2 regions of the Arthrobacter sp. L77 genome follow, and region 1 is predicted to be linked to the other one. Evidence: predicted binding sites of a transcription regulator. Region 1 holds the regulator's gene; the other holds the start of a gene.
What was found. Region 1 encodes HspR, which represses chaperone genes until heat shock. Its sites were predicted from a motif close to AAGTTGAGTCNNNNNGACTCAACTT; they were not measured.
Positions count from the first base shown of each region.

Region 1 (4,915 bases):
CACGACGTCCTGGATGACGCGCAGTCCGGACTCGTTGAGCGAGGCGACCATGCCGCGGAACTCGCGGATGCGCGTGGCGTCCTCGGGGTTCGTCGAGTAGGAGCCCTCCGGCGTCGTGTAGTGCAGGGGGTCGTAGCCCCAGTTGAAGCCGTCCCGGGAGGCGACGTCGGTGACGCACTGCTGCTGTCCGGTGCTGTCGGGGGCGAACGCCTCGAGGTCGCAGGCGGGGTCGGCCTGCTGCGCACGGTCCTCCTCGATGGTGCCGATGTCGTTCACGGGCAGGAGGTGGATGGCGTTGAGCCCGTTGTCCGCCAGCTCCGAGAGCCGCTGCATGCCGGCGCTGTCCGGCCTGCTGAACGCGGCGTAGGTGCCGCGTTCGGCCTCGGGCACGGTGGTGTCGGTGATCGAGAAGTCGCGCACGTGGAGTTCGTAGACGGACAGCTCCTCGGGGCGATCGAGGGCCGGTTTCGGCAGGCGAGCCCACGACGACGGCATGAGCGAGGGATCCGTGAGGTCCACGAACAGGGACCGCTCCGAGTTCGTGGACAGCCCGACGCTGTAGGGGTCGGTCACGAGGTTGTGTTCCACGGCGCCGGTCTCGGGGACGAAGACCTCGACGTCGTAGAGGTAGTACGCGCCGTTCCAGTCCTTCTCGCCGTCGACGCTCCAGACGCCGTCCTTGCCCGCGCGCAGGGGACGGGTGGCGATCGGGTCCCCACCCGAGCCGTCGCGGAAGACCTGCACCGAGACACTGCGGGCCGTCGGGGCCCAGAGATCCAGGTGGGGCTTCCTGCCCTTCCAGCTGAGGCCGAGCTGCTCGCGGGCGGCCCCTGCATAGAGGTCGTCGAGCACGCCGGGCACCTGGACGCCCGTGGTGGCCAGGACCTTCCCGTCCGGCCCGACGGCGGCGAGGAGCAGCTGACCCTTGAGCAGGTCCCCGGCCTTCCGGGCGTCCTTCCTGCCGAGCGTCACCGTCGCGAGGTCGGCCAGATGGGGGTACCGTGCGGCGAGACGCGCGGGCAGGACGTCCTTGCCTCGCTCGAGGTCGATGTAGCTGCCGCCCGTGACGCTCCCGTCGCCGGCGACGAGTCCGCCCTCCGGGGCGGAGTAGAGGCGGAAACGGGCATCGGCCGGCACCTCGACACCCCAGGCGAGGGTGTCCGCGGTGAGCCAGTGCGCCGCCGTCGACCCGGTGGGCGCCTGGGGCGCGTCGCTCGAGACGGCGTGGGTGCGGTGGTTGTAGGTGAAGGTCACGGGGCCGCCCGGGGCCTGCAGCGCCAGGTTCGCGCCACCGGCGGCGCCGTCGGCGCCGTAGTTCTCACCCCAGGACCCATTCAGCGCCACCTTGTACTCGTAGGATCCGGCGGGGACGTCGAAGGTCGCCGACCAGGTGTCCGGCGCCCCGTCCACGGGGACGAGCCTCGTGGCGGCGCACTCCGGCTGCCAGTCGTCGGGGCAGCCGAGTTCTGCCTGGAGGGAACCCACGAGGGCCACCGTTCCCGGCGGGGTCGTGTGGTCGGCGAGCGCGGGCGCCGGCATGAGGGTCGCCAGGAGCGGCGCGGTCAGGACGACGGCGGCCAGCCGGGACCGGCGCCGAAGGGCCGGCCTCCCGCTGGTCCGGGGCGTGTCCGTGGTGTTCGGGGTCATGGTGGTCCTTCCCCGACCCTGCGTCGCTGCAGGCCGGACTGAGGAGGGGTGAATACCCTGATCCTAGGGACGCGGCGCGGCGAGCAGAAGGGCTTTGCAAAAGTTTCACGCAATCTTTCGGGTCGGACGAAGGCCTGCGCTAGATTGGGGCCATGACTCCCGGCAAGCGTACCGAGCGGCCGCGCCTGGACGACGTCGCCCGCACCGCCGGCGTCAGCGTACCCACCGTGTCGCGTGTCCTGAACGGCAAGGGCGGTGCCTCCCAGGAGACCCGGCAGGCCGTCCTCGCGGCGATGGACAGCCTGGGCTACGAGCGGCCCTCCCGCACGGCCGGGCGCTCCAAGGGGCAGATCGGCGTCGTCGTGCCGGACCTCGTGAATCCGATCTTCCCGGCGTTCGCCGGCGCCATCGCGGCCCTGCTGGCACCCAACGACTACATCCCCGCCCTGTGCACCCTGCCGGGCGGGGGCATCACCGAGGACGAGTACGTCGCCCTCCTGCTGGACCAGGGCGTCAGCGGGATCATCTTCGTCTGCGCCGCGCACTCCGACGGCCGGGCGAGCCTGGAACGCTACCGCCGCCTGCGCGGGCGGGTCCCGTTCGTCCTCGTCAACGGGGCCAGGCCCGAGGTCGACGCGCCGTCCGTCTCCAACGACGACGCCACGGCCATCCGCACGGCCGTCCGGCACGTCGTGGCGCAGGGCCATCAGCGTGTCGGCTTCGCGACCGGCCCCGACCGCTTCATCCCGAGCCGCCGCAAGCTGGAGGGCTTCCGCTCAGGGCTGGTCCAGTTCCTCGGCGAGGACGACGCCGGGCCGCACATCGCGACGAGCATGTTCACCATCGAGGGCGGGCAGAGCGCGGCGAACGAGCTCCTCGACTCGGGACACACGGCGATCATCTGCGCCTCGGACGTCATGGCCCTCGGCGCCGTCCGCGCCGCGCAGACCCGGGGCCTCAGGGTACCGGAGGACATCTCGGTGGTCGGCTTCGACGACTCCCCGCTCATGGCCTTCACCGATCCGCCGCTGACGACCCTGCGGCAGAACGTGGCGGCGATGGCCGAGGCGGCCGTCCACGCCCTGGTCACGGAGCTGGACGGGGATCGGGTCACCCGGAACGAGATCCTGTTCCAGTCGGACCTGGTGGTCCGCGGCTCCACCGGGGCGGGACCCGCGGTGCGGACGGGCCCCGGGGTGTCCTGAGGCCGGCCGCGCCTGGCCCGGGAACCTAGCCGCGCGACTGGTTGACGGTCCGCGCCGACTCGGGGCGCCACACCATGAGGGCCTGGGTGCGGGCGCGGGGACGCTGCCCGCGGACGAGGGTGACGACGTCCCCCGCGAGACCCGCGGCGAACACCCGGCTCGACTCGGCCTGGACACGGCGGGCCGCCAGTTCGGAGGACAGCTCCGCGACGCGCGACTGCAGGGCCGCGACCTGGTTCTCGAGGTCGAGGATCCGCCGGATGCCCTCCAGCGATACGCCTTCCTGCGACAGCCGCTGGACCTCGCGCAGGGTGCTGACGTCCTTCTGGGAGTAGCGCCGCGCCCGGCCCGGCGCACGGCTCGGCGTCACGAGCCCCAGCCTGTCGTACTGGCGGAGCGTCTGCGGGTGCATGTCGGCGAGCTCGGCGGCCACCGAGATGACATAGATGGGCAGGGTGTGGTCCATGACGGACCTCCTTCCGATGCCGATGTTCCCGGGTGCTGCTCGGATGTGCCGTGCGGACGTGCTGTTACAGGCGCGCCTTCGCGACCAGGCCTGCCCGCGGATCCGCGTCCTTCGTGGCGGCGCGGAACGTCTCCACGGCGGCTTCCGCCTCCTTCGAGAGGTTCTGCGGAACGACGATGTCGACGATGACCAGCAGGTCGCCGGTCGTCTTCGACGTCTTCACCCCCCGGCCCTTGAGCCGGAGCGTCCTGCCCGACGGCGTGCCGGCGGGTACCCGCATGGTGACCATCTCGCCGGTGAGCGTCGGCACCTTGATCTCGGCACCGAGCGCCGCCTCGGGGAAGCTGACGGGCACGTGGACGCGGATGTTGTCGCCGTCGCGCTTGAAGAGCGGATGCTCCTTCACGCTCACGCTGACCATGAGGTCGCCGGGGCCGGCCTGGCCCGGCTGCCCCTTGCCCTTGACCCGGACCTTCTGGCCGTCGCGGATGCCGGCCGGGATGCGGACGTCGATCTGCTCCCCGGAGGGTTCGCGCAGCCCGATGGTCGTACCGTTGATGGCACCGCCGAAGGAGATGGACGTGCTCGCCGTGCGGTCCGCGCCCTTCTGCGGGCGGGTGGACTGGAACCCGCCGGGGAATCCGCCGCCGCCGCCCATGCCCCCGCCACCGAACAGGTCGGCGAATTCGGGGGGCAGGTTGCCGTTCGAGAACCCGGTGCGCTGGCGGGTGCCCGCGCCCTGGCCGAAGAGGTTGCCGAAGACGTCCTCGAAGCCGGCGTTGCCGCCGGCGCCTCCGCCCGCTCCACCTGCGGAGAAGCGCGCGCCGCCGCCCATCGCGCGGATGGCGTCGTACTGCTGGCGCTCCTCGGCGTCGGACAGGACGGAGTAGGCCTCCGAGACGTCCTTGAAGGTGCGCTCCGACGCCGCGGCCCCCTGGTTCTGGTCGGGGTGGTGCTTGCGCGCGAGCTTCCGGTACGCCTTCTTGATCTCGTCACCGGACGCATCCTTGGAGACACCCAGGATCTTGTAGAAATCCTTGTCGACCCAATCCTGACTAGCCAATTGGCGTCTCCTTCCGTTGTTCATCCGAATAAAGAGGTGAGTAAGCGGCGCAAGCCGGGGCAGCCCTCGAGGAAGGCGGCTCCAATATCTCCCAGCGAGCTCTGCGAGCAGGGAGATTTCGTTGCCGCCGTTCGAGGGCTGCTCCGGCGTTCACGGTGCTGATTACTCGGGCACTGCCACGATCACCTGGGCGGCACGGAGGACGCGCTCCCCCTTGCGGTAGCCCGCGCGGAGGATCTGGCTGACGCTGTCCGCCTGGACGTCCGCGCTCGGCTGCTGCATGAGCGCCTCGTGGACGTTCGGGTCGAACGCGACACCCACCTCGTCGATCCGCGTCAGCTCGTACGTCTTCAGGACGTTCTCGAGCTTTCCCGCGATCGCCGCGAACGGGCCCTCCGCGAGATCGCCGTGCTGGCGTGCGGCGTCGATGTCGTCGAGGACGGGCATCAGCGAGTTGAGGACACCGATGACCGCCTGGTCGCGGGCGACGTCCCGGTCACGCTCGACGCGGCGCCGGTAGTTGACGTACTCCGC
Region 1 covers NZ_JWSU01000004.1:89,645-94,559, reverse strand. The annotation lists gene pulA (pullulanase-type alpha-1,6-glucosidase) at 1-1,647, opposite strand, end outside; gene RY94_RS03040 (LacI family DNA-binding transcriptional regulator) at 1,800-2,852, shown strand; gene RY94_RS03035 (heat shock protein transcriptional repressor HspR) at 2,878-3,318, opposite strand; gene RY94_RS03030 (DnaJ C-terminal domain-containing protein) at 3,383-4,381, opposite strand; gene RY94_RS03025 (nucleotide exchange factor GrpE) at 4,544-4,915, opposite strand, start outside.

Region 2 (4,915 bases), 660 kb from region 1:
TGATCTTCAGGCCACCGGCCGTTCCGGCGGGACCGCCGCCGATGAACATCAGCACGTCCATGGCGAGCAGGGTGACCGGATCCAGCTGTGCGAAGTCGACGCTGTTGAAGCCGGCCGTCCGGGTCATCGTGGACTGGAAGAATCCGGCGAGGATCCTCTCCTGCGGCCGTAGGGCACCGAGGGTCGCAGGGTTGGACCACTCGACGAGGGTGATGAAGACCGTCCCGAGGACCAGGAGCACCACGGTGCCGCTCAGCACCAGTTTGGTGGTCATGTGCCACTTGCGGGGGTACCGGAAGTGGCGTCGGAGTTCGAAGAGGACCGGGAAACCCAGCCCGCCGACGATGACGGCTGCGCAGATCGGCAGGCAGATCCACGGGTCGCCCGCGAACCCGATCAGGTTGTCGCTGAACAGCGCGAACCCGGCGTTGTTGAAGGCGGACACCGCGTGGAAGATCCCGAGCCACACCGCTTCCCCGAGGTTGTGGTTGTAGTGCAGCCCGAAGCGCGCAGCGAGCAGCACCGCCGTCACGGACTCGACGACCAGCGTGATCCGCAGGACACCGAGGAGCACGCTGCGGACGTCGCCGAAGCCGACGCTCTTGGTCTCCGCCGCCGCCGAGATGCGCGAGCGGAGACCCATCCGGCGGGCCAGCAGGACGCCCAGGAGGGAGGCGAAAGCCATGATGCCGAAGCCCCCGACCTGGATCAGCCCCAGGATGATCACCTGCCCGGCACCGGTCCAGTAGACCGGCGTGTCGACGACGATCAGGCCCGTGACGCAGACGGCGGAGGTGGCCGTGAAGAGCGCCTCGAGGAACGTGGCGCCGCCCTCGCCCACCTTCGAGCTCGGGAGCATCAGCAGTACCGTTCCGACGAGGATCGCCGCTCCGAAGCCGAGCACGATCACCTGGGCCGGGTGGCGGGGACCGAGCCGCTCCAGCCGGACCGCGACGGCGTGCGCGGACCGGCGCAGGCCTGCTTCCGTGGAACGGCGGAACTCCCGGAGTGGTGCGGTGCGTGACATGGCGGGGATGCCCTCGACCTCCGGGGACGGTGCGAACGGCGCGGACCGTCCGCACCAGAGGCTCATTCAACCCGACGACCTGCCGCGGCCACGGAGTCTTTACGCTTTCTTGATGCACCGGCGCGGGAGGGGCCTCGCCTGCCGCAGCAGGTCCGTCGGCTGCGCGTCAGCCCCGGACGAGGAGGTCCGGCAGCTCGGCGATCGTCGACACCTCGTGGTCCGGGCGCGTCATGACGGTCGGGTACGGCGCCCCGGCGCGGTCGAGCCAGACCGTACGGAGCCCCGCCCGCGCGGCCCCGTCGATGTCCCACGGGTGGACCGCGACGAGCACGACGTCGTGCGCCTCCCGCCGTACCGCCCGGAGGGCGTAGGCATAGGACTCCGGGGCGGGCTTCCACCGCGGCGCGTCCTCGACGGACAGGACGGCACCGACGGCGCCGCGGGCACCCGCCCGCTCGAGGAGGGCCTCCGCGGTCGCAGCCGCCCCGTTGGTGAGAGCTGCCAGCTCGAAGCCCTGGCCGGTCAGGGCCTGGAGCCCCTCGACGACGTCCGGGTGGACGGGCAGTTCCTGCAGGCTCGTCATCACGTGCGCGAGCGCGTCATCGATGTCCCGGTTGAGCGCCTGCCCCGCGAGGACCGTGCGGAGGGCGTCCCCGGCGATCTCGCCGAAGGGAGCGTTCCGCCCGGCGGCCGTGAGGGCGAAGCCGTCACGCAGCACCGAGGTGAACCACAGCGCGGCCAGCTGCGGAGGAGCTCCGAGCTCCTCGAAGTGCTGCGACATGCGCCCCAGGTCCGAGAGGGTCCCGTTGACGTCGAACAATACGAGGGGCAGGGCCATTACTGGCGGTACCCCTCCACCTGGTTGACCGGACGGGCGTCGGCGTCGGCCGGGTTCTCTCCGGCGTCGGCCTTCGCGCGACGCTGGCGCAGCAGGTCCCAGCACTGGTCGAGATCCTCCTCGACGCGCTTGAGGCGGGCGGCGTGGTCCTGCTGCTCCGCCCCGGCGCCGGCATCCTGGGGCTGCTCCCGGAGATCGTGCTCCTCCTGGACGAGTGTCTGGATGCGCTGCAGGATGTCCTGGTTGTCCATGGTGCTGTCCCTTCGTGGGGTGGTGCCCGGCAGGCGCCTGGAACGCTCAGCAGGCTTTCCTTCAGGCTACTGAGGCAGCACGGCGATGACCAGCACGGTTCCCGGCAGGAGGCCGGACGCCGCCGTGCCCCGCGCTGCTGTACCGGGAGAATTTGGCGCGGCGCCCGGATGGCCTAAGCTATGGGAGAACCAATTGCCTGTGTAGCTCAGTCTGGTAGAGCATCCGCTTCACACGCGGAAGGCCCGGGGATCAAGGCCCCGCGCAGGCACGAGGATCGGCTGGAGACAGCGCCACTGGGAAGGCCCGTACCGCTACGTCGGTACGGGCCTTTTCCGCGTCTCGGGGATTTCGTCCTGGGCGAACATCACTCCTTAGCACTCGCCGTGTTCGAGTGCTAACATTTTTCGTAGTTGAGCGGAGGGCGCTCAACTCTCGACGAACGAACCACCTGCCGGTGGCATCAGCGAAGGAGTTGTTTCCCGTGGCCATGAAATTCGACCCGTTCCGTGAATTGGACCGCGTGACCGGCGCCCTGTTGGAGGGCCGCCCCGGCCTGCGCCTCATGCCGATGGACCTCTACCGCGAGAAGGACCACTACGTCCTCTCCGCGGATCTTCCGGGCATCGATCCGGGATCCGTCGACATCGATGTCGACGGCCAGCTCCTCACCATCCGCGCCGAGCGCACGCTGCGCAGTGCCGAGGGCGTCAAGTGGCTGACCCGCGAGCGCGAGAGCGGTTCGTTCCTGCGCCAGCTCAACCTCGGCCAGGGCGTCGACACGGAAGGCATCGCCGCCCGCTACGAGAACGGCGTGCTCAGCGTGACGATCCCCGTCATCGAGCGTGCGCGGCCCCGCAAGATCGAGGTGATCAGCGGAGAATCCGCCGAGCCGGTGCAGTCGTCCGCTTCCGGTTCGGCCCCCCAGGGCGCCGTCGACGCGTAGGACCACCCACCCGGGTACCCCCGGACACCCGTCCGGGGGTACCCGGCGTCGATCCCCGGGTTCCCCTTGCATGCGGCGCGGCCGGGTGCGAAGGATGGGGACATGGACTTCACACCGAGCAGAGCAATCGTCACCGGTTCCGATTCCGGCATCGGCCGTGCAACGGCCCTCGCCCTCGCCGCGGCGGGCTGCGACGTCGGCGTCACCTGGCACTCCGACCGGGAGGGAGCCGAGGAGACCGCGCGGCTCGTCCGGGAGAAGGGCGTGCGGGCCGCGGTCGCGCAGCTCGACACCACGGATGCACCCGCGTGCGGCGACGTCGTCGACCGGCTCGCCCACGAGCTCGGCGGCCTCGACGTCTTCGTCAACAATGCCGGCGTCAACGGCGGCACCATGTTCATGGAGACGGACTGGGACACGTGGCGCGGCACCATGGGGGCGAACCTCGACGGCGCCTTCGTCTGCCTCCAGCGTGCGGCACGGCACATGATCGACGGCGGCCGGGGCGGACGCATCATCGCCGTCACCAGCGTGCACCAGGAACAGCCCCGCGTGGGCTCGGCGGCATACGACGCCTCCAAGCACGGCCTCGGCGGCCTCATCCGGACCATCGCCCTCGAACTGGCGGACCGGGGCATCACCGCCAACGCCGTGCTGCCCGGCGAGATCAACACCCCCATGAACAACTCCGAGGAGCAGGACCCGCGCACCATGGACCGTCCGGGCATCCCGCTCGGCCGCCCCGGCGCGCCCGAGGAGATCGCCGACGTCGTGGCCTTCCTCGCCTCCGGTGCCTCCAGCTACGTGAACGGGGCCTCGTTCGTGGTCGACGGCGGCATGCTCCTCATGGGACCCCAAGCGGGATCGCACCTGACGAGCGGGGACTGGCGGACCCTGTGACCACGCGCGGAACCAGGACGGCATCAACCTTCAGCGGGCATTCACACGCCGTTCAGGAAGCATGGCTAGCGTGGGAGTCCCGGAACCTCCCGAAAGGCCCACCATGAACGCTCTCCCCCCAGCCCCCGATGCCGAGGTCCAGGACTGGTCGGGCTTCAGGCGCGGCCAGCACGTCACCCTCCGCCACGCCACGGGGCCCCAGCTCCACGGCGTCCTGGACATGAGGACCGATGATGCCTCCGTGGTGTGGATCCTGCTGAACGACGGCGGCGGCCGCCGGCTCGTCCACCGGGGGGACGGCTACCGCCTGGGCCACGCCTGAGCGCGTCCATCGCGGTGGGGGACATCCCCTAGGACGCGCAGGAGGCGGACCCCCGAAGGGATCCGCCTCCCCCACACGGACCGGGTCAGCCGACGCGCGGGCCGCCCGACTCGGGATCGTCCGCCGAGGTGTCCGGCAGGACGCTGTTGGCCGGCTCCGCCTCGGACGTGACACCCGACGGCGGTGCCGCGACGTCGCCGCGCCAGGCACCCGTCTCGCCGCCGCTCTTCTCGATGAACGCCTTGAAGCGCTTGAGGTCGCCCTTCACCTGGGAGGCATCGGCGTTGACGACCGCCCCGACCTTCTCGATGAACGTCTCCGGGTGCCAGTCGATCTGCACCATGAGCCGGGTGGTGTTCTCGTCCAGGCGGTGGAAGGTGACCACGCCGGCATGGGATTCGCCGTCGGTGCTCTTCCAGGCCACCCGCTCGTCGGGGTGCTGCTCGGTGATCTCGGCATCGAACTCGCGATGCACTCCCCCGATGCTCGTCACCCAGTGGGTGGAGGTGTCCGAGGTCTGCGTGATCGAATCCACGCCGCCCATGAACTGGGGGAAGCTCTCGAACTGGGTCCACTGGTTGTAGGCGGTGCTGACCGGTACTGATACGTCGATGGATTCCTGCACTGAAGCCA
Region 2 covers NZ_JWSU01000004.1:746,451-751,365, reverse strand. The annotation lists gene RY94_RS06110 (TrkH family potassium uptake protein) at 1-1,093, opposite strand, end outside; gene RY94_RS06105 (haloacid dehalogenase type II) at 1,194-1,865, opposite strand; gene RY94_RS06100 (DUF2630 family protein) at 1,865-2,116, opposite strand; tRNA gene RY94_RS06095 (tRNA-Val) at 2,312-2,385, shown strand; gene RY94_RS06090 (Hsp20/alpha crystallin family protein) at 2,605-3,060, shown strand; gene RY94_RS06085 (SDR family oxidoreductase) at 3,163-3,960, shown strand; gene RY94_RS06080 (hypothetical protein) at 4,064-4,282, shown strand; gene RY94_RS06075 (SRPBCC family protein) at 4,368-4,907, opposite strand.
Region 2: RY94_RS06090 (Hsp20/alpha crystallin family protein) is a predicted target of HspR. The motif match lies at 2,525-2,549, and genes of this name have one in related genera.